Regions from separate parts of the Rhizobium sp. LEGMi-198b genome, predicted to be linked through region 2. Evidence: predicted binding sites of a transcription regulator. Region 2 holds the regulator's gene; each other region holds the start of a gene.
The links. The regulator LexA, encoded in region 2, represses DNA repair genes until DNA is damaged. The targets are predictions, from matches to a motif close to TGTTCNNNNTGTGTTCNG.
Positions count from the first base shown of each region.

Region 1: a site for LexA is predicted at 2,141-2,158, ahead of ACXHXG_RS08410 (ATP-dependent helicase). Genes of this name have one in related genera too.
Region 3: a site for LexA is predicted at 2,286-2,303, ahead of ACXHXG_RS03255 (PA0069 family radical SAM protein). Genes of this name have one in related genera too.
Region 4: a site for LexA is predicted at 1,644-1,661, ahead of ACXHXG_RS05520 (YifB family Mg chelatase-like AAA ATPase). Genes of this name have one in related genera too.

Region 1 is NZ_JBSYVH010000002.1:347,485-352,856, reverse strand. Features, by position in the region: gene ACXHXG_RS08410 (ATP-dependent helicase) at 1-2,088, opposite strand, end outside; gene ACXHXG_RS08405 (flagellin N-terminal helical domain-containing protein) at 2,544-3,557, shown strand; gene ACXHXG_RS08400 (YiaD family glycine zipper/OmpA-like lipoprotein) at 3,753-4,421, shown strand; gene ACXHXG_RS08395 (DUF2000 family protein) at 4,492-4,899, opposite strand; gene ACXHXG_RS08390 (AraC family transcriptional regulator) at 4,914-5,372, shown strand, end outside.
Region 2 is NZ_JBSYVH010000009.1:58,305-63,676, forward strand. Features, by position in the region: gene ACXHXG_RS27920 (ComEC/Rec2 family competence protein) at 7-2,466, shown strand; gene lexA (transcriptional repressor LexA) at 2,447-3,169, opposite strand; gene ACXHXG_RS27930 (DUF2721 domain-containing protein) at 3,563-4,054, opposite strand; gene ACXHXG_RS27935 (mechanosensitive ion channel family protein) at 4,160-5,372, opposite strand, start outside.
Region 3 is NZ_JBSYVH010000001.1:662,714-668,085, reverse strand. Features, by position in the region: gene ACXHXG_RS03265 (phosphotransferase enzyme family protein) at 1-183, shown strand, start outside; gene ACXHXG_RS03260 (ribonuclease HII) at 196-855, opposite strand; gene ACXHXG_RS03255 (PA0069 family radical SAM protein) at 1,059-2,216, opposite strand; gene ACXHXG_RS03250 (glycosyltransferase family protein) at 2,457-2,975, shown strand; gene ACXHXG_RS03245 (hypothetical protein) at 3,154-3,468, shown strand; gene moaB (molybdenum cofactor biosynthesis protein B) at 3,478-4,032, opposite strand; gene ACXHXG_RS03235 (4-(cytidine 5'-diphospho)-2-C-methyl-D-erythritol kinase) at 4,032-4,943, opposite strand; gene ACXHXG_RS03230 (tetratricopeptide repeat protein) at 4,952-5,372, opposite strand, start outside.
Region 4 is NZ_JBSYVH010000001.1:1,130,253-1,135,624, forward strand. Features, by position in the region: gene ACXHXG_RS05520 (YifB family Mg chelatase-like AAA ATPase) at 25-1,557, opposite strand; gene ACXHXG_RS05525 (hypothetical protein) at 1,691-2,092, shown strand; gene gshB (glutathione synthase) at 2,149-3,096, opposite strand; gene ACXHXG_RS05535 (cupin domain-containing protein) at 3,206-3,709, opposite strand; gene ACXHXG_RS05540 (endonuclease) at 3,806-4,801, opposite strand; gene ACXHXG_RS05545 (YraN family protein) at 4,904-5,272, opposite strand; gene rsmI (16S rRNA (cytidine(1402)-2'-O)-methyltransferase) at 5,265-5,372, opposite strand, start outside.

The DNA.
Region 1 (5,372 bases), on a different contig from region 2:
ACCACCGTAAGATTGCTCCATCTCGGCCACTTCGACATGGGTTTCCGGCAGTTCGTCGAGAAAGCGAGACGGGATGGTCGATTGCCAGAGGCCGTGGATGCGACGGTTGGAGACGAACCAGATGTGGCAGCGGCGCTTAGCGCGGGTGAGGCCGACATAGGCGAGGCGGCGTTCTTCCTCCAAACCGGCGCGGCCGCTTTCGTCGAGCGAGCGCTGGTGTGGAAACAGGCCTTCCTCCCAGCCAGGCAGGAAGACGGTGTCGAATTCCAAGCCCTTGGCGGAGTGCAGCGTCATGATCGAGACTGCGTCCAGATCCTCGTTCTGCTCGGCGTCCATGACGAGGGCTACGTGTTCGAGGAAGCCGCGCATGGATTCGAAGCTTTCCATCGAGCGGATGAGTTCCTTCAGGTTTTCCAGCCGTCCGGGTGCTTCCGCCGATTTGTCATTCTTCCACATGTCGGTATAGCCGGACTCTTCGAGAATCTGCTCGGCAAGCTCGGTATGCGGGGTGTTTTCAAGCAATCCCTGCCAACGGCGGAAGGATTGCACGACGTCGAACAGCGCCTTGCGCGCCTTCGGCTTCATCTCGTCCGTTTCGATAATATCGGCGGCCGCCGCCAGCATCGGAATGTCGCGGACGCGGGCGTAATCGTGCAGGGCGCGCACGGTGGTGTCGCCGAGGCCGCGCTTCGGCGTATTGATGATGCGCTCGAAGGCGAGGTCGTCGGCCGGCTGGCAGACGAGGCGGAAATAGGCCATGGCATCGCGGATTTCGAGGCGTTCGTAGAAGCGAGGGCCGCCAACGACGCGGTAGTTCAGGCCGAGCGTAACGAAGCGGTCTTCGAATTCACGCATCTGGAATGAGGCGCGCACGAGGATCGCCATGTCGTTGAGATTGTGTTTGCCGCGCTGAAGCTGCTCGATCTCTTCGCCGATCGCGCGCGCTTCCTCCTCGGAATCCCAGGAGGCGTGCACCTGCACCTTGATATCGTCGGGATCGGAGCGGTCGGTGAACAGCGTCTTGCCGAGCCGGCCCTCATTATGGGCAATCAGATGCGCGGCCGCGCCGAGAATATGCTCGGTAGAGCGGTAATTGCGCTCCAGTTTGATGACCTTGGCGCCTGGAAAATCCTTTTCGAAACGCAGGATGTTGTCCACCTCAGCGCCGCGCCAGCCGTAGATCGACTGGTCGTCGTCACCGACGCAGCAGACATTCTGCAGCTCGCCCTTTTGCCGCTGCGCCAGTAGACGCAGCCACATATATTGAGCGGTGTTGGTGTCCTGATATTCGTCGACGAGGATGTAGCGGAACCGCTGGTGATAATCCTTCAATATATCAGGATTCTGGCGGAACATATTGATCGGATGCAGCAAAAGGTCGCCGAAGTCGCAGGCGTTCAGCGTCTTCAGGCGGGCCTGATACGCGGTATAGAGGTCGCGTCCCTTGCCATTGGCGAAGGCGCGCGCATCGCCTTCCGGAATATCGGCCGGGCCGAGGCCCTTGTTCTTCCAGGTGTCGATCATCCCCGCAAATTGCTTGGCGGGCCAACGCTTGTCATCCAGCCCTTCTGCTTGGATCAATTGCTTGATCAGGCGCACGACATCGTCGGTGTCGAGAATGGTGAAGCTCGAGGAGAGGCCGACCAGCTCGGAATGACGGCGCAGCAGCTTGACGCCGATCGAATGGAAAGTGCCGAGCCAGGGCATGCCTTCGACCGCGCCGCCGACGAGGAGGGCGATACGCTCCTTCATCTCGCGCGCGGCCTTGTTGGTGAAGGTGACGGCGAGGATCTGAGATGGGAAAGCACGATTGGTGGAAAGGATGTGGGCGATGCGGGTCGTCAGCACCCGCGTCTTGCCGGTGCCGGCGCCGGCGAGCACCAGTACGGGCCCATCCAGCGTCTCGACCGCTTCCGCCTGTTCCGGATTGAGGCCAGCGAGATAGTCAGGGCGGCGGCCGCTGTCGCGCGCCGCCATGGCGCGGGCCGCAATACCGCCACCGGCGCTGGGGGCAGGGGCAGGCCGACGCGGCGCCGCGTCCTCCGGCTCCTCGTCAAAGAAGGGAATGTCGTCATGTCCGATGGTCATGCGGCTCAATGTAATGATTCTGCCCTGAAAGGCAAAAGAAACGGCCGGGAAATAGAACAAAAAGTGCACATTTCTTGGGTTGTAAGCCTTTCAAGGGACTGTCTCGCAGTTCCTGCGGCTTGTTGTTCAACGGAGCGGCGGCTGCATGAAGAGATGTAGGAAGCGGCATTGCGTGCGAAGGCGGCCAGGCTCCGGGCGGTGGAATGATCGCAACCTGAACGCGATAACGATTTTCTGATCGAGGGCGATTTATGGTAAATTGCTAGTTTCCATTATAGCTTTCTTAAGCATGATTGCTAATCATAGCGCCTGTAACCGCTCGAGTTTCAGGCGCTGTTTTTTTGCCGGACTCCACCTTCGCCGACTTCGGTTGGCCCGCGCGCATGAGCGCCCGCGGCATGGTTCCAATGTCTTCTTGTATCTGTTGTGTATCGTTGCGTCCGGAGTCCTGTGTCGTGAGTATTTTTTCGACCTTCATAAGGGTAAGTTCCCCTGTCAAAACAGCCCTTGAAGTCCTTCGAAACACACAGGCGGATCTGAATGTTGCACAGCGTCAGATGTCATCCGGTCTGCGTGTGCAGACCGCTAAGGACAACGCCACTTACTGGACGATCTCGACATTGACGCGCACCGATATTGGCGCCGTCTCGGCCGTGCAGGATGCGCTGGGGCTTGCTGCTGCCACGGTCAGCACCGCCTCCACGGGCATCACCAGCGCAATCGATATCGTCACTCAGATCCGATCGAAGCTGGTGACTGGCTATGAGGGCAGTGTCGATAAGACCAAGCTCAACGACGAAATCTCCGAACTTAAGGACCAGCTTCGCAGCGTCGGCGAGTCGACGAGCTTCAACGGCGTCAACTGGGTCGTGCTGCAGAACGGTGACGATCCGACCGAGCCACACGAGATCCCGGGCTCCCTCATCCGCCACACCGATGGCACGGTTTCGATCGGCATGCTGAACTATGAGGGTGTCGGCTCGACCAGCGGCCCCATCGTATCGACGGATGCACGATATCTGATCGACGATCAGTCAAGCGGCACGGGCGGCTATGGCGTGCTCACCTCCACGGCTTTTGCAACGGAAGCGGGGGCAGCCGAGAACTATGTGCTGATCGGCAGTAAAAATGGCGATACCAGCGGGCAGGTGGAAATCTCGCTCGACGCCAATACGACACAGGGCGCCGTGACCGACATGGTCAACACCGTCACCGCCATGCTGCACCAACTGAACACGATAGGATCGGCCTTCGGCTCGTTGGAAACGCGCGTCAGTCTGCAAAACCAATTTGCCAGCAATCTCAGCGATTCGCTGACGAGTGGCGTCGGCAAGCTGGTCGATGCCGACATGGAGAGGCAATCAAGCAGGGTATTGGCGCTGCAGACGCAGCAGCAACTGGGATTGCAATCATTGTCGATTGCCAATGCCAGCTACGATACGGTGAGACAACTCTTCCAAAACCTCTGACGGCGGAAGCCTGGATTTCAAGGGGAATAGATCGGCGGAGCGGATCCAATCTCCTTGAACTGGTTAGTTTGGAAGAAAACGCTCCAGAATAGTGGCCGGGCAGCCCGGCCGCGGGTGGACGAAAATTATATTTCATCATATTGCCGCAATGCTTCATATCTGCTGCGGACCATCGAACCGGAGAGCGACGATTCTATGATCAAGAAATTTGCCATCCTTGCCGTCTCGGCAGCCTTTCTCAATGCATGTACGACAACCGATCCCTATACGGGAGAGCAGAAAGTATCCAACACGGCGGGAGGCGCCGCGATCGGTGCCGGCGTTGGTGCGGTTGCCGGTCTTCTCATCGGCCACTCGCCGGCATCGCGCCGCAATGCTGCGCTGATCGGCGCCGGCGTCGGTGCGCTTGCGGGTGCCGGCATCGGCAATTACATGGACCAGCAGGAATCCGAGCTGCGCGCGCAGTTGCAGGGTACTGGCGTCTCCGTAACGCGCGTCGGCGACCGCATCATCCTCAATATGCCGTCGGCCATTACCTTCGACATCGACCAGGATGCGATCAAGCCGGAATTCGATCCGACGCTGAATTCGGTCGCGATCGTGCTTCGCAAGTTCAACCGCACGCTGATCGACGTCAACGGCCATACGGATTCGACCGGCAGCCTGCAGCATAACCAGGAACTGTCCGAACGCCGCGCCGATTCGGTTGCCAGCTATCTCGGCAGCCAGGGCATCGACCAGCGCCGCATGTCTGCCGTCGGCTTCGGCCCGAGCCAGCCGGTCGCCACCAACGCCAGCGAAGCCGGCCGTGCGCAGAACCGTCGCGTCGAAATCCAGATCGCGCCCATTACCCAAAACGGCTGATCTGACGTAGACCTTCAAACAAGGACGGCCGGGTTTTGCGACCCGGCCGTTTTGTTTGACCGCTGCCCGTTCACGAGTGCATCGTCGCGCCTTTGGTGATCTTGTCGACGATCTTCTTGTCCGCGCGCAGCGCGATGCCAACCACCTTGGCGTCCTCAGGCGTAAATTCGGAGAAGACGGCGCGATTGGCGACATCGTGGCCGGTTGAGAACATTTCCTCGATGAAGATCGAGGAGGTGACGTTGCGCTCCAGCGAGCGGCGATGAATCGTGCTCATGGTTTCTTCGTTGGCCGACAATACGATCATCGGCTGGATCGATAGCGCGTTGTAGAGGTTGCCGGCGCGATCGCGATAGGGTTCGCCGATCATGTCAGGAAATTGCCCGGCAATGCCGGTCGCCAGGAAAGCAGTCACGTTCAGTTTCTGCCAGGATTCAAGATTGCTTCGCAGAACGATCGCGATTTTGGTATTGAACATGGGTGATCTCTCTTATGCAGTCTGGGAATGAGCCTTTGCGCGAGGATGTTGCCGGCCATATCTTCGAAGGTCTTGAACGTTCGTGCACGATGCCGGAAGCAAACCGCATCGTCTCCGCACCCGCTTACCCCGGTATCGAGCGTATTCAGGCGCAATTCCATGGTGATGCGTTCGAGCCGCACCGGCACGATACCTATGCGCTCGGCGTCACCATCCGCGGCGTGCAGACCTTCAGCTATCGCGGCGAACGGCGCTACAGCCTGCCGGGAAGGGTGATCGTCCTCCATCCGGACGAGCTGCACGACGGCGGCGCTGCGACCGACGACGGCTTGCTCTACCGCATGCTTTATCTCGAACCGTCGATGCTGATGCAGTGCCTGGAAGCCGCGCGCATTGGCCTGCCCTTTGTCGAGGACCCGGTGGTCGAGGACGATCGTCTGGCCGGCTTGCTGCTGGCCGCCCTCGGCGAGCTC
Region 2 (5,372 bases):
GAATATATGCCTAATTTAGAGGCACCGGATCCGCAGGTGGATGGTCGGGAATTGGCTGCGGTTGCCGTGCGCGAGCAGAGCGTGGGCGCGGTTATTTCTCGTGCCAAAGCGTCGCGGCCAGAGCGGACACAGGACCACGCCGCGCTTATTGCCCGCCTTCGCCTCGCGGCAGGCAGCATCCGACTCAGCATTTACCATTTAGCCGAAGAAGAGGCGGCGCACGGTCGCGCGATGCTATTTGCGCCGGTCTACATCGGCGCCGGCGCGATCGTCTGGTTCTCGGTCGGAGCCGATCCGCCGCCGCAAGCTGTTTTTACGGCCCTCCTTATCTTCGCTGTCGCATTTTTCCGCCAGCAGCAGGCGGGGCGAGTGCTACGGCACATATTGTTTGCCGGCATGCTGGTGTGCTCCGGCATGGCTCTGGCGCAATGCGAAACCTGGCGCGCATCGACGGTGATGCTCGACTCTGCGGTGACGACCACCATCACCGGGCGGATCGAACGGCGTGAAGCCGACGACAAGGGCCGTTGGCGCTATGTCGTCGCCCTGGAGGCAACGGAAAAACCGACCATTCGCCGGCCGCCGGCGCAGATCACCATTTTCGTGCGCAAACAGCTCCAGCCCTTCGAACTCGGCGACCGCATTCAGGGTAGAGCGCGGTTGACGCCGCCGGCCGGACCTGCCTTGCCCGGCCTCAACGATTTCGCCTTCAGCGCCTATTTCGATGGCACCGGCGCGAATGGTTTTGCCTATGGAACGCCGACATTATTGTCGCCGACTAGTGATGTAGTTCAGGGGTCGGTCCTCGACAAGGCGGATATCTGGCTTGCCGGTTTGCGCAGCCATATCGGCGATAGAATCAGGACGCTTTTGCCCGGAGACACCGGCGCCTTTGCGGCTTCGCTTGTCACCGATGAGAGACGAGCGATCTCAGACGATACGACGGAAGCGCTGCGGACCTCGGGTCTTGCGCATATCATCGCCATCTCCGGCCTGAACATGGCGCTCTCCGCGGGCATCTTTTATGTCGGTTTACGCTACGCCCTCAGTCTGTTTTTCGGCGTGGCACAGGCTTGGCCAACAAAGAAGATTGCGGCCTTCGGCGCGCTAGTTACAGTGACGGCTTATTATCTCATTTCCGGCTTCGGGGTATCCGCGGAGCGTGCCTTCATCATGATGGCTATCATGCTGATCGCCGTGCTCTTCGACCGACCATCCATTAGCCTGCGCAACGTGGCGCTATCGGCGATAGTCATTCTCATACTGTCGCCTTCGCAGGCGCTCGGACCAAGTTTTCAGATGTCTTACGCCGCGACCCTGGCGTTGGTGTCCGGCTATTCGCTCTGGGCGAGGAGGCCGCATCGGGAGAGCGTTCTCTCCCGGTTCCGGGTCATGCGTCCGCTGCTCTTCGTTTCCCGTTTCTTCGGAAGCATATTGTCGACCTCTTTTATAGGCGGCGCATCGACGGCAATCTTCTCGATAGAGCATTTTCACCGATTGGCGACATATGGTCTCATCGCCAATCTGGCGGCTATGCCGGTCGTCTCCTTTGTCGTCATGCCGTTTGGCATGGCGGCGACGCTACTGATGCCATTTGGCGTTGATGCCCCTTTCTGGCAGATAACCGGCTGGGGACTTGATGTCGTCATCGTCATTGCCAAAACGGTTGCCGCCTGGGGCGGCAATATTCCCTTCGGTCGGCTGCCGGTCTGGCTGTTCCCGACGGTCATAGCCGGCTTCTTGTTGATGACCTTGCTGAGAACATGGCTGCGACATGCAGGTGCGCTCTTGATCATCGGTTCGGTTGCAGTCGTGGCGCTCGGCCCCGGTGTCCTCAAGCCTGATCTCATGATCTCCGAGGACGGCACGCTGGTCGCCTTGTTGCGCAACGGTGCGCTGACGACAAACCGCGAAAAACCGCCGGATTTCATCTTCGAGCAGTGGCAAAGAGCATTGGCGATCACCGAGCAGCAACCGCCAACGATGCTTCCGCCGGATAGTCAGCTCCCCAAAATCAGCAAATCAGACAAGCATCGTCGCCTGAATTCCGAAGAACAGAGCACCGTTCGAAAGGCGATGGATGCGGCATTAGACGCGGCCGGGCCGGGCGGTTTCGCCTGCCAAAAAGGTGCATGGTGCGTGGCAATGCTGGATAATGGCGACATGCTTGTCACCATTGAAGATGCCGCCTATCTCGCTCCGGCCTGCGACACGGCCAATATCGTCATCACCTCCGTACGGCTGCGTCTTGATCGCTGCCGCTCTGGCGCGATGCTTTTTACGGGCGCAACACTGCGCCGCACGGGATCTATTGAAATGAACCTCAGCACCAATAAACCGGTCGCAACGGCGGCGTTTGAAAACCTTTCGCGGCCATGGAGCCTGCATCGCTCCTACGACTGGCGAACAGACACTTTTGGCGCGCCGCTCAAGCCGGCGTCACCGGTCAGTGATAGCGGCGAATGAGACCGACGAGCTTGCCTTGTACCTTCACTCGATCCGGCCCAAAGATGCGGGTTTCGTAAGCAGGGTTTGCCGCTTCAAGCGCGATCGAGGCTCCCTTGCGGCGGAAGCGCTTCAATGTCGCCTCTTCATCATCGACGAGAGCGACGACGATGTCGCCGGGATTGGCGGTCGTGGCGTTGCGGATGATGACGGTATCGCCGTCAAAGATGCCGGCATCGATCATCGAGTCACCCTTGACCTCCAGCGCATAATGCTCGCCGGAGCCGAGCATGTCGGCGGGAACGGTGATGTCGTGAGTATTGTTCTGGATAGCCGAGATCGGAACGCCGGCGGCAATGCGGCCCATGACGGGTACCGAAACCGAACTGTTGTTGTCCTCACTCACCGGCTTGGCGGGTGCGGGCGGCGGCACAAGTTGCGGCTTGCCAAGGCTACCCTCGATGACGCTTGGCGAAAAGCCGCGGCGAGGCTGCAGGCTCGGGCTATAGGCCTCAGGCAGCTTGATGACCTCCAGCGCTCGGGCTCGGTTCGGCAGGCGACGGATGAAGCCGCGCTCTTCCAAAGCCGTGATGAGACGGTGAATACCGGATTTGGACGCAAGGTCCAGCGCATCCTTCATCTCGTCGAAAGATGGCGGAACACCGGACTCCTTCATTCGTTCGTGAATGAAGAGAAGCAGTTCCTGCTGCTTGCGCGTCAACATCGTTTTGAACCTCGGGACTGAGAAGGTGTCGTGAAACAAATCCAGAACGGACACTATATGTTCCATATGTGTTCCGCAAGCCCTTAAATTTCGGTGAACATTTTGTAGGTGCATCAAATAAATGGGAACATAACAGGTCCCGGGCAGATGACTTTTTTCCCGGCACCTTCAAACTAAATAGCAGAAATATATGCGGAATCGGGCGAAGCAAAATTTCGGACGATCCCAAAACGGATTATCTCCAAGGCGGCGAAAAGCCATGTTCTTCGTTCTATAAGCTCTTTGGAGGACGACACTCTCCGAACCATGGAGAGCAAGCTATGGATCTGACTGGGAATCCGGATTTCTGAGGGGCCGGGATTGGTGCCATCCGTAGTAATATTCGATGGGATATCAATAGGTTGAACTTTTCCTCGAACTCCCGTGCCGGTGCTCGAGCAAGGTACGGTCGTTGGCGATCTGCCTTAGCATGCTGCGCCCGGCCAGAATCATCTCGACGAGAAAGGCCACAAAGGCGCCCATGAGTGCGAAGACGGCAAGGCCAAAGAGCCAGAGCAGCAATTGCTCGCGAAATTGCTGTCGAATTGCACCGCCCATGAGGCCGAGCGTCGCAAGGCATGTGAACACGCCCGATGCCGTGCCGAGCAGAACTGCGATCTCCAGCGCCAATGTTCGCCGTCGCAGATAATAGAGCTGCAGCAACCGCGTTTCATCCGGGTCCTCAGAGGTCACCCGTTCGAAAAGGCTGTTGACCCGGTCGGAGACGCGGGCGAGCCTGGCCGAGAAGACATTGAGGCACCCGGCGGTGCCCGCCAGCAGAAAGACCGGTGTCAGCGCTATTTGAATAACGTGCGCGGCAATAGACGTCAGATGGTCATTCAGCACATTGGATCTCCTTTCTGTCCAACGTCATCCGGTATCGGCTCCAGGGTTGTCGCCTTGCCAAAGAGGGCGCGGAGATGAGGCTGGTGACTGATCTCGCGCGAACGGTCAGGTCGGCGGCGCTGCCGATTGCGTCATTTGCTCAGCGATCTTCTTTCTCTGCAGTGTCATGGCTGCGATCGCGGCATCGGATTTTTCCTCGCCACCCACCTGCACTGTCGGCTGAGCGAAGTCGATGCCGTTTTCCATGAAGGCGTCGCGGATCATGGTATAGGCCTGGCGCCGTATGTAGGTTTGCCGACCGGGGAGGGCGGTAAAAGCAAAGCTCAGTTCGATACCGAAGTCGCCAATTTGCTCCACCCCCTTCATTTTCAGGGTCTCAAGAATCTGCGGTCCGATTTCCGGATCTTCTTTCAACTGCTCTCCGATTTGCTTGACGATCCTTTTCGCCTTGGCGACGTCGGTATTGAACGGAACCCGTAGCAGGAATTTATCGATCGCCCAGTCGCGGCTCATGTTCTGAACGGCGCCGAGTTCGCCGAAGGGAACTGTGAACACCGGACCATGATGATGTCGAAGCCTGACGGAACGCAGGCTGAAAGATTCCACGGTTCCCTTGTAGCTGCCGCTTTGAACGTATTCGCCGACGCGGAAGGCATCGTCCATCAGGTAGAAAATGCCGCTGACGATATCCTTGACGAGCGTTTGCGAGCCGAAGCCGATCGCCACGCCGAATATGCCGGCCCCCGCAATCAACGGCCCGATCTGCACGCCCATTTCGGACAGCACGGTGAGGACGGCGGCTGCGATAACGATGGCTGCCAGCGCGTTGCGGAAGATCGGCAACAGGGTGCGAAGGCGGCCCGCGCGCGCGGCTTCCGCCGATGGCGAGGAGGCACTGCTATCGGCGGCGCTCAATTTCTCGTCAATGAATGCCCTCGACAATTGCCAGCAGAGATCGGCCAAAATCAGAACGACGACGCTCTTCAGCGCACCGCGAACAGCGGCGTCGATCGCCGGATTTTCTCGTGCGAGGATGTTGGGATCATAGTGCCAGACGACGGTAATCCAGGCGACCGCGGCTACGATGACGAGCGCCCGCGCACCGCGGATGGCCAGCACCATGCGCGCACTGTTCTTGTTGTCACCAGGCCAGCGTCCCTTTGCAAATGCTTCGGCCGTCCGTCCGACGGCAGTCAATAGCCCCGGAAGAACAACGACATAGATGCCAAGCCAGAAGAGGCCGACGAAGTTGGCCACCCAAAGAAGCCAGAGGCAGGCAACGTAGAGTGAATAAAGGATGTTCATAAGCGTTAACTGT
Region 3 (5,372 bases), on a different contig from region 2:
GCCTTGCCAGGGATGATCATTGACCGTCTAAATGCCTTGGTCGGCTTCATGGAAAGCGAGGCGGCCAATGGTGTGGAAAGATATCGTCGCAACATTGAAGATGGCCATGCTGATATCTACCGGCGCGATGTTGCCTATATCAGCGAGCACCGAAGCGAGATTGCAGCCGGCCTTGCAGGATAAGCAGAGCTGGCGTCAGGCCTCATCGCGTCGGAGCGGCCGGAAACTCATGCGATGTAGCGAGCAGGGGCCGTGCTTCTCGATGCCGGCGCGGTGCTCAGGCGTCCCGTAGCCGACATGGGCGGCAAAGCCGTATGCGGGGAAGACATCTCCGGCGCGGGCCATCATCCGGTCGCGCGTCACCTTGGCGACGATCGAGGCTGCGGCAATGGAAAAGGAGCGGGCATCGCCCTTGACCACGGCTTTTCCCGGGCAAGCGAGGCCGCCGGGCACATCCAACCCATCCGTCAGCACGTAGCTTGCCGGCACGGCCAGGCTGCAGATGGCACGGCGCATGGCGTCGAGGCTCGCCTTGCGAATATCGGTGATATCGATACGCGCCGCGCTCGAAGAAGCAATGGAGACGGTCGCGGTCGAGAGGATTTCGACAAACAGTGCCTCGCGCCTGATGGCCGAAAGCTGCTTGGAATCGTTCAATCCCTCGGGAATGCGTTCCGGATCGAGAATGACTGCGGCCGCGACGACTGGACCTGCAAGAGGCCCGCGCCCGGCTTCATCGGCACCTGCGACAGGCCAGTGTCCAGCGCGGCGGGCAATCAGCTCCAACTCGAAGGTTGGAACGATCGGGCCCTCTTCGAAAAGCATGGGAGAATCGGATGGTGTGCTGCGTGGCATGCGGCAAGCTCGCACACCATCCGATCTCCTGCAAGCCCCCGGTGGATCAAGGCGGCGAACCAGGGGGCTCTTCCGGCGGGCAGGGAAACCCGCGGGAAAGAGTCAGAGCAATTCCAGGAAAAGTGCGTGAGCCGCTTTCCGTCCGGAATTGCGAAAAAACAAAAAGATAGAGCGGTTCTAAGATTCCGCGAAAGCTGAACCGCTCAGAGCAGCGAAAGCTGCACGCCGCTGCCATCCGGCGGCACAAACAGGTCGTCGCGCAATGCGATACTGCGGCGGGTGAGCTCCAGCCGCTTGGTCGCCATTTCGAAACGGCGGCTGATCTGCCAGGCATAGGGGCCTGCACCCTTCATGCGTTTGCCGAACTCGGCATCGTAATCCTTGCCGCCGCGCATGGAGCGGATCAGCGACATGACATGGCGGTAGCGATCCGGATAGTTCTGCAGCAGCCAGTCGCGGAAGAGCGGGCTGACCTCCAGCGGCAGGCGCAGGATGACATAGGTTGCTTCCATGGCGCCGGCGGCCTTGCTGGCGTCGAGAATGCGTTCGATTTCGTGGTCGTTGAGCGCCGGAATGATCGGCGCCACCATGACTGCCGTCTGGATACCGGCTTCGCTGAGCACCCGTATCGCCTCCAGCCGCCGCTGCGGCGTCGCCGCGCGCGGTTCCATGGTACGCGCCAGCTTGCGGTCGAGCGTGGTCACGGAAATACCGACCCGAACCAGGTTCTTGGCGGCCATCTCTTTGAGAATATCGATATCGCGCATGATCAGCGCTGACTTGGTGACGATCGCAACCGGATGGTTTGCCTTGTTCAGCACTTCGAGAATCTGCCGCATGATGCGCCATTCCTTCTCGATCGGCTGATAGGGATCGGTATTGGTGCCGATGGCGATGACGCGCGGCTTGTAGCCGGGCTTGGCCAGCTCCCGTTCCAGAAGCCGCGCCGCGTCCGGCTTGGCGAAGAGCTTCGATTCGAAATCGAGTCCCGCCGACAGACCCATATAGGCATGCGTCGGCCGTGCGAAACAATAGATGCAGCCATGCTCACAGCCACGATAGGGATTGATGGAACGATCGAAGGATATATCGGGCGATTCGTTGCGTGTGATTGCCGTACGCGGCTTCTCCACCTGGACTTCGGTTTTGAAAGGCGGCAGTTCTTCGAGCGTTTGCCAGCCGTCATCGAATGTCTCACGTCGCAGCGGTTCGAATCGGCCGCTCGGGTTCAGCCCGGCGCCGCGACCGCGCCGGCGGTCGATCTCGACTCTGAGACCGGTGTCGGCGATCAAAGCATTGGCAACATCTGCCGTATTGGCAGGCGCAAATGCGACCTGCCCTGCAAGGGACTGCTCGTTCATCGGTAACTCCGGGGCGGTTCATGGCATCGCATGCCGCGTCTAAGATGATTAAATTCCTATCCGACAAACGAGAACATTGCAAGAACAAAATGCGCGATTACGCTCCGCCGCGCGGCGTTTCCATGCCGACGAGCAGAGGTCCCGGTGGCATTTTGGACCTGCGTATAAGCCATATCTAAACCTTCGGGTTTAAGGGGTTATGCGCTGGCAATAAATTGTGCGGCGCTTTATAAATGGGCAATGTTGACAGTAATCATCGAATGCCAGGATCAGGAACCTGAGCTGGCGCAGACATTGGCGGCCCTGGTAGCCGGCGCGATCGAAGGTTTGGTGTGCGACGTCGTCGTGCTCGATCATGGCTCGCGTGACGGCACCTCGCATGTGGCCGACGCTGCCGGCTGCCGTTTCTATTCGAAGTGGGATATCAAAGACATACTGCATTCGGCGCGCGGCGAATGGCTGCTTTTCGTCGAGCCCGGCGCCCGCCCGCAAGCCGGCTGGATCGATGAGATTGCCGAATATGTCTCGCTGAATAAGGTGCCGGCGCGCTTCACCGCGTCGCGGGGTTATCGACGGCCTTTGTTCCAGCGCATCGGCCGCAGCCTGCCGCCTCTGGAACTGGGTTTGCTCCTCTCCAAGCGACAGGCCATCGCCGCCGCCAAAACGGGCATGCGGCTTGCCGAATTCGCCAGGGGGCAAAAGAGCCGCCAACTGTCGAGCGAGCTAATTCCCTCTTGGGTCGCACGCGCGGCAAGGTAGCGCATTGTAATCAATCCAGATTCCATTTGAAAATAAGAGAATTTCTGTCATAATTTTCATATGGCGGCACGTCTCGCGTGTCGCGTCAGGCGGCCGACCATGAAGATGCCGGTATGCGGCAGAGCAGGTCAGCGGAACTCTCCTCTTCCGCCGGATTTCCGGCGAAAGGAGGTGCGTCATGGGACGCACGATGCTCTGCCGCCTCATCGGAACGGCCCTTGTGGCAACGGCAATCCTTCATCCGAGTACTGCAGCTTCGCAAGCGATGTTCGCATGCGCTGAACGCGCCGATATGGTCGCTTTTCTGGAAGCGCACTATTCCGAAAAGCTCTCGGCCATTGGTCAGCTCGATCCGAGGAATATTATCGAGGTCTTCGCTGCTGAAAGCGGCAGTTGGACAATGATGATCACCGGTGTCTCCGGCCGAAGCTGCGTGATCCTCACGGGTCAGAATTGGGAATCAATTCCTGCCTTGCCTGGATCGAAGGTATAAAGCGCCAGCTTATTTTGAGCCGGCACCGCGCTTTAGATGTTCATCGAGCCGCGGCATGATCTCCACGAAATTGCAGGGCATATGGCGGTAGTCGAGTTGCGCCTTTAAAATGCCGTCCCAGGCATCCTTGCAGGCGCCAGGGGAGCCCGGCAGCACGAAGATGAAGGTGGCGTTGGCAACGCCGCCGGTTGCACGCGACTGGATCGTCGCCGTGCCGATCTTGTCGTAGGAGATGCGATGGAACACCTCGGAAAACCCGTCCATCCGCTTTTCGAACAAGGGCTCCAGCGCTTCGGGCGTGACATCGCGGCCGGTAAAGCCGGTGCCGCCGGTGGTGATGACGACGTCGATGGTTTCGTCCTGCGTCCAGGCCTCCACCTGGCTTCGAATACGCTCCTTGTCGTCGGGAACGATGGCGCGCGCAGCCAACCTATGACCGGCTTCCGCGATACGGGCAACCAGCGTATCGCCGGACTTGTCGTCGGCGAGCGTGCGCGTATCGGAAACGGTCAGCACCGCGATGCCGACGGGGATGAAGGACCTTGCTTCACTTGAACCGGTCATCACGCGTCTCCCTTGATCGTTTCCGTCGCCTGGAAATACCAGTCCGGCCTTAAGCTGTGAAGCGATGCCGCCGCCGCTGTCGCCTGCTCAAGATTATCGAACAGACCGAAGCAGGTGGCGCCTGAGCCGGACATGCGTGTGGCGAGCGCCCCTTGGCTCTCGATCAATTGCGAGAGCGTGGCGATTTCGTTGCAGAGCATTCGTGCCGGCGGCTCCAGATCGTTGCGCAACCCCTCAATGGTCTCGATCCATTGCATGCGGCCATTTGTTGCCTGCAAGGGGAGTACGAATGGCGGATTGTCCTTTCGGGCCAGCATGCGAAACACCTCCGGCGTCGAAACGCCGACGAGGGGATTGCCGAGCACCATAGCAAAAGATGGAAAGTCCGGCAGAAGTTCGATCACTTCGCCGATGCCGCGTGCGATCAGCGGGCGGCTGGCCAGGCACATTGGCACATCGGCGCCGAGCTTCAGTGCAATCGCGTTCACCACATCGGAAGGCAAGGCGAGGTCCCAGAGCCGTGCCAGCCCACGCAGGGTCGCCGCCGCATCCGCCGAGCCGCCGCCGATGCCGGAGGCGACGGGAAGGTTCTTTTCGAGATGGATGTGGACGGGCGGCGCTTCGAAACCCGCGGCACGAGCCGCCTGCCGCAGCAGATCGCGTGCCTTCAGCACCAGATTGCCGCCGGCATCCCCATCGGTAAGAAGAGGGGAGAAGCGCCCGGACAGGCTGAATTCGTCACGCTCGCTTGCGCGAAAACCTAAACAATCGCCATGCCGCGCAAAAGTAACGAGCATGTCGAGCAGATGATACCCATCGGCCCGCCGGCCCGTCACATGCAGGGCCAGATTGATTTTGGCGGGCGCCTCTTCCGTGACGTCGAAATCGTCAGCCGCAAAGATCACCGTCATCGAACGTCTTAGGACTTCTTATCGGCTGGCGGCGGCGTTGTCGTATCGGGCGACGGGGTGACCGCCGGAGCCGGATCAGGCTGCTTGGTCTTGTCGACCGTCCTTGGATCGTTGTCGAGCGCCGGCAGACCGTTGGCGATCTTCTCCTTGATCCTCGGAATATCCACGTCCTCGGGCTTGGAGGCCAGAGCGCGGTTCCACTGATAAACCGCCTCCAGCTTGCGGTTGACGCGCCAATAGGCATCGCCCAGGTGGTCGTTGATCGTGGGATCGCCGGCCTTCAACTGCGCGGCACGCTCCAGCTCGTTCACGGCATCGTCGAAGCGGTTGAGGCGGAAATAGGCCCAGCCGAGCGAATCGACGATGTAACCGTCATCCGGCTTCAGATCGACAGCCTTCTTGATCATGTTCAGACCCTGGTCGAGGTTC
Region 4 (5,372 bases), on a different contig from region 2:
CTTTGTCATTTCAGCCGCTTGCGCTTACGCCGCCGCGGTCAGCCGCTCGCCGGCAATGCGGTAGGAAATGGCTTCTGCGAGGTGGATGCGCCCGACGGTTTGCTTGTCGTCGAGATCGGCGAGCGTGCGGGCCACTTTCAGCACGCGATGATAGCCGCGGGCGGAAAACTTCATCTTCTCGGCCGCGTCGCGCAGCAATTGCAGGCCGGCGGCGTCCGGCTCGGCGATCGTTTCGATCATCGATGTCGAGCAGCGGGCATTGGTGGAAATTCCCTTCATCCCGGCGGCCTCGAAGCGTTCGCGCTGCCGCTCGCGGGCACGGGCGACACGAAGGGCGACATCGGCGCTCTTTTCGGCCGTCGTCGGGCGGATGAGATCGGCCGCAGAGACGGCGGGCACGTCGAGGCGGATATCGATGCGGTCCAACAGCGGTCCGGAAATCCGGCCCTGATAATCCGCGACGCAGCGCGGGCCGCGGGCGCAGGTGTGACCCGGCTCGCCGGCCATGCCGCAACGGCAGGGATTCATCGCTGCAACCAATTGAATGCTCGCCGGATAGGAAACGCGATGATTGGCCCTGGCGATGACGCATTCGCCCGATTCCAGCGGCTGGCGCAGCGCATCCAGCGCTTGCGGCGAAAACTCGGGCAATTCATCGAGAAAAAGGACGCCGTGATGGGCAAGCGATACCTCGCCGGGGCGGGCACGCAAGCCGCCGCCGACCAGCGCCGCCATGGTGGCGGAATGATGCGGCGTGCGATAGGGCCGGCGGTCGGAGAGCTTTCCGCCCGAAAGCTGACCGGCAACGGAATGGATCATCGACACTTCCAGCAGCTCCGCCGTCGACAATGGCGGCAGAATGGACGGCAGGCGCGAGGCCAGCATCGACTTGCCGGAACCGGGCGGGCCGACGAAAAGCAGATTATGTCCCCCGGCCGCCGCCACTTCCAGCGCCCGCTTGGCGCTTTCCTGGCCCTTGATATCGGCGAGATCGGGGACGTTGGCGGCATTGGCGCGGATCGCCGGTTCGGGGCGTGACAGAACCTGGGTGCCGCGGAAATGATTGGCGAGCGCGATCAGGCTGCGCGGCGCGAGAATATCGATGTCGGCGCCGGCCCAGGCGGCCTCAGGACCGCTTTCGGACGGGCATATCAGCCCCTTGCCGATGGCATTGGCGGCGATCGCGGCCGGCAGCGCGCCAGCGACCGGCGCGATCGTGCCATCGAGGTTGAGCTCGCCGATGACGGTGTAGGCCGCAAGCGCATCCGCCGGGATGGCGCCCAGCGCCGCCATCAGCCCAAGCGCGATCGGAAGATCGAAATGGCTGCCCTCCTTGGGCAGGTCCGCGGGTGCGAGATTGACCGTGACCTTCTTCGGCGGCAGCGACAGGCCAGAGGCATGAAGAGCTGCCTGCACCCGTTCGCGGCTTTCGGCCACGGCCTTGTCCGGCAGACCGACGATATGCATCAGCACCTTGCCCGGGGAAATCATCACCTGCACTTCGACAGGAACGCCCTCAATGCCTTGAAACGCAATCGTGCTGACGCGCGCTACCATCCCCGCCCTCTTTTAACTCGTTTACCGTTATCAATTTTTCATAACAGACTATGGGTTGCATAGTGGCAGAAAACATGGAATAAAACAAGAACAATAAAAGAACGAAGGGACGATTTCTACAATCGGAGCAAATATGAGACTTGTAGTATCGCTATCCCTTCTACTGAGCGCTGTTCTGGCCGGCTGCCAATCTATCGATGGCGGGGATAATCTGGAAAAAGGCGCTCCCTATCAATTAAGCGCCAAGGAAATTGCCGCGGTGGAAAAGGGTTTGCACGAGCAGCTTCCCTATGAGGGCGTGCTGATCTTCGGGCCGATGGCGGCTTCCAAGGATAGCAAGGGCTACGTCAGCGTCTGCGGCACCATCAGCTCCTTTGGCGGCCTGCACGGTGTCATGGACAAGCGGCCTTACGTCGGCATGATGGTCGACGTGAAACCACTTTTCGGCTTCGTGCCGACGGTCATCGCAGACGATAGCTCCACCGGACCGTCGGCAGTGATCCTAACCTGCCGCCGGATGGGCATCGCGATATAGCCCGCCTTGCGGCGAGCGGAGAGGCGGCGTCCTGGTCCCTATAGGGCAGGCGCCCCTCAAGCCCGCTTCGCTTCGATCGCATCCCACAACAGGCTAGCGATATCGGCGCCGCCGAAGCGCTTGACTTCGCGCAGGCCGGTCGGCGAGGTGACGTTGATCTCGGTCATATAGTCGCCGATGACGTCGATGCCGACGAGCAGGAAGCCGCGCGCTCTCAATGCCGGGCCGATGCGCTCGCAGATTTCCTTTTCGCGCGGCGTCAGTTCGGTCGCCTCGGCGCGGCCGCCGACATGCATGTTGGAGCGGCTGTCATGCTCGGCCGGCACACGGTTGATCGCGCCGACCGCCTCGCCGTCGACGAGGATGATGCGCTTGTCGCCCTTGCGCACGTCGGGCAGATATTGCTGAGCGATGAAGGGCTCACGGAAGAGCTGGCCGAACATTTCGAGCAGAGAGGATAGATTGCGGTCGTCCCGCGTCGAATGAAAGACGCCGGCGCCGCCATTGCCATACAGCGGCTTCAGGATGATATCGCCCATCTCCTCGCGGAAGCGGCGAATTTCGGCCGGATCGCGCGTGATCAGCGTCTTCGGCATGAGATCAGCAAATTCGGTGACGAAGATCTTTTCCGGCGAATTGCGCACCCAGGCCGGATCATTGACGACGAGCGTCTTGGGATGGATGCGCTCGAGTAGATGCGTCGAGGTGATATAGGCCATGTCGAAGGGCGGGTCCTGGCGCAGCAGCACCACGTCCATGGTCGAGAGATCGACGCGCTCCGGCTCGCCGAGCTCGAAGTGATCGCCCTTGACGTCGCGAACGATCATCGGCTCAACCGTCGCGTAGACATTGCCGTCACGCATGCTCAAGCGCTCGGGCGTGTAATGGAAGAGCTTGTAGCCGCGGGTCTGGGCTTCCAGGCTCATGGCGAAGGTCGAGTCACCCGCAATGTTGATGCTCTTCACATGGTCCATCTGGACCGCAACATTCTTGATACCAGCCATAGTCAGCCCTCGCTCGAATTTGCGGACAGATGTAGGTCGGCCTGCATCCAAACGCAACGGCTATTCAAGGGCTTCCGTCAGAGACGTCTTTCGTCTGGGCTGGCCGCGCTCAGGCGGCAAGGCCCTGTGCGCCGCCCTGCCGGATGAAGTTGCGCAGGCGATAAGCCATGGTCAAAGGCTTCGGGAACGGCTTGCGGCAGAAGGCGACCTTGCGCAGATAGTGATCGATGCGCCATGTGGCCCAGGTTCCGCCCGCGAAATAGGCAACATCGCCTGCGCTGAGCGTGCGTTCGACGCCGTCTTCCGTCGTGATATGCACCTCGCCTTCAAGGATCATCACCGTTTCGTCCCAGCCGAAATACCAGCGAAACTCGCCTGCCGTGCAATCCCACAGCGCCGTCATCGCGGCATCATCCCGCCCACGCGAATGCTCGGCAATGCGCGCAACCGGATCGCCGGCCAGGATCCACGACGGTTCGATCGGCGAGGGCTTCATTTCCATCTCATCGCTTGCGCCAGCCACGAAGCTCTTCGACTGCGGCAATGCAACAACAACCGGGACCGCACGCGCGGCAAAGGCCGCCATGCTCGCCAACATCAATCTCAAAACCATGCAATCCCCCAATTCCAAGCGCGTCTCAGTTTCCATCGCACGGAAGAGGTAACGGCGCGGTTCATGAAATCTGGCGCATTTTAATGATTGCAGAGATCAGGCAGAAAAACCTTCGATTGTACAGACGACCATGTCATGATCGGATAGCGGCTTGCCCTCCTCATTGAGGGAGGAAACAAGGTGGCTTTCGCCGATCTTCAAACCGCGAGTGATGAACCAATCGAGCTTCATGGTGCGATCGGGAAAACGCGTGATCAGGCTCGGGCGCGTGCTCGTCTGATCCAGCGGGCCACCATGGCATTCGAAGCCACGGCCTTCGGCCATGGCGAACAGGGTATCGGTCGAGAAATCGCCGCCGGTGTGATTGCCGGTATTGAGATCGCCGCCGATCAGGATCGGAAGACCGGGCGCGAAGGCCTCGACAGCGTCGATCAACGCCGCCATCTGCCGCTCGCGATAGGCAGCGGTCGCGACACTTTCGAGATGAACCGACACGGCAACGAGGGGACCGGCCTCGGTCCCGACGATGGCGCCGACAGCACAGCGATCGCCGATGCGCGGCTGCTCATTTCCGTCGTTGAACCAGACGGCCTCGCCCGGCAGGCGGAAGAGGAAAGCATCCTTCAGGGCAACGGAGGACATCAGGGCGTTGCCGTGAAAGCCCTTCTCGTTGAAATCGTCGCGGCAGAAGGAACGCTCGATTTCCGAGCCGAGGCTGAGTTCCAGGAATTCCACGCCATAGGCATAGTTCATGCCGAGTTCGCCGGCGACGATCGCGGTCGGGTCATTCTGTTCGGTGCGCGCCATGCCCTCGTCCATCTCGGAGAGCAGGATCAGCGGCGCTTTGGTCGCCTTCAGCTTGGCGGCGGATTCGAGGGGGAAAAGGCAGCGTTCCAAATTCCATGCCGCCACGGTGAAGGGGAAAGCAAGCGGCCGATCCTCGCCAGTCGCGCCACCAACGCGCACCGTGTTCATGCAGGCAAGCGACGCCAATGTTGCCGCGTGAACGTCAGGGGTCTTTTCCAACGAAATGAAGCCCTTGCGTTCCTCCTGCGAGGGAACGGCGAAAGCGGAAACGGTATTGCGGATCATCATGAGACCTGTCGAAGTGGCTAAAGCGCGATGCCTGGAAGCGGTGTCAGCGCGGTGGTCTGGCAATAGTTGCGCTTTGTGACGTTGCCATGATGGCAGACGTTAAAAAGCATCCGGAAAATGGCGTGGCCAGCGGCCAGGCAGGATGGCAACGATATCGTAGCGCTGCGACAACAGCGCATAGTCCGGCTGGCGGGCAAGCCAGAGGTCACTCGCGGCACGGATGCGCCTTTGCGCGGAAAAAGAAACGGCGTCGATCGCCTCCTGCGCACCACGCCTGGCCTTTACTTCGACGAAGACGGCGAGATCGCCTTTGCGGGCGATGATGTCGATTTCGCCGAGCTTGGTGCGATGGCGAATGGCGAGGATGCGGTAGCCCTTGAAGAACAGGAAAAGTGCTGCGGCATATTCCGAGACATGGCCGCGCCGCCACGCTTCCCGCCGCTTCAGCCTCTCGCCGGTCTCAGCCATGGCGCTCCTTCATATCGAGCAGTCGCTGGTAAAGCTCCTTGCGCGGCAGGCCGGTGATGCGGGCGGCTTCTGCCGCGGCCTTGGCGGTCGGCATGCTGCG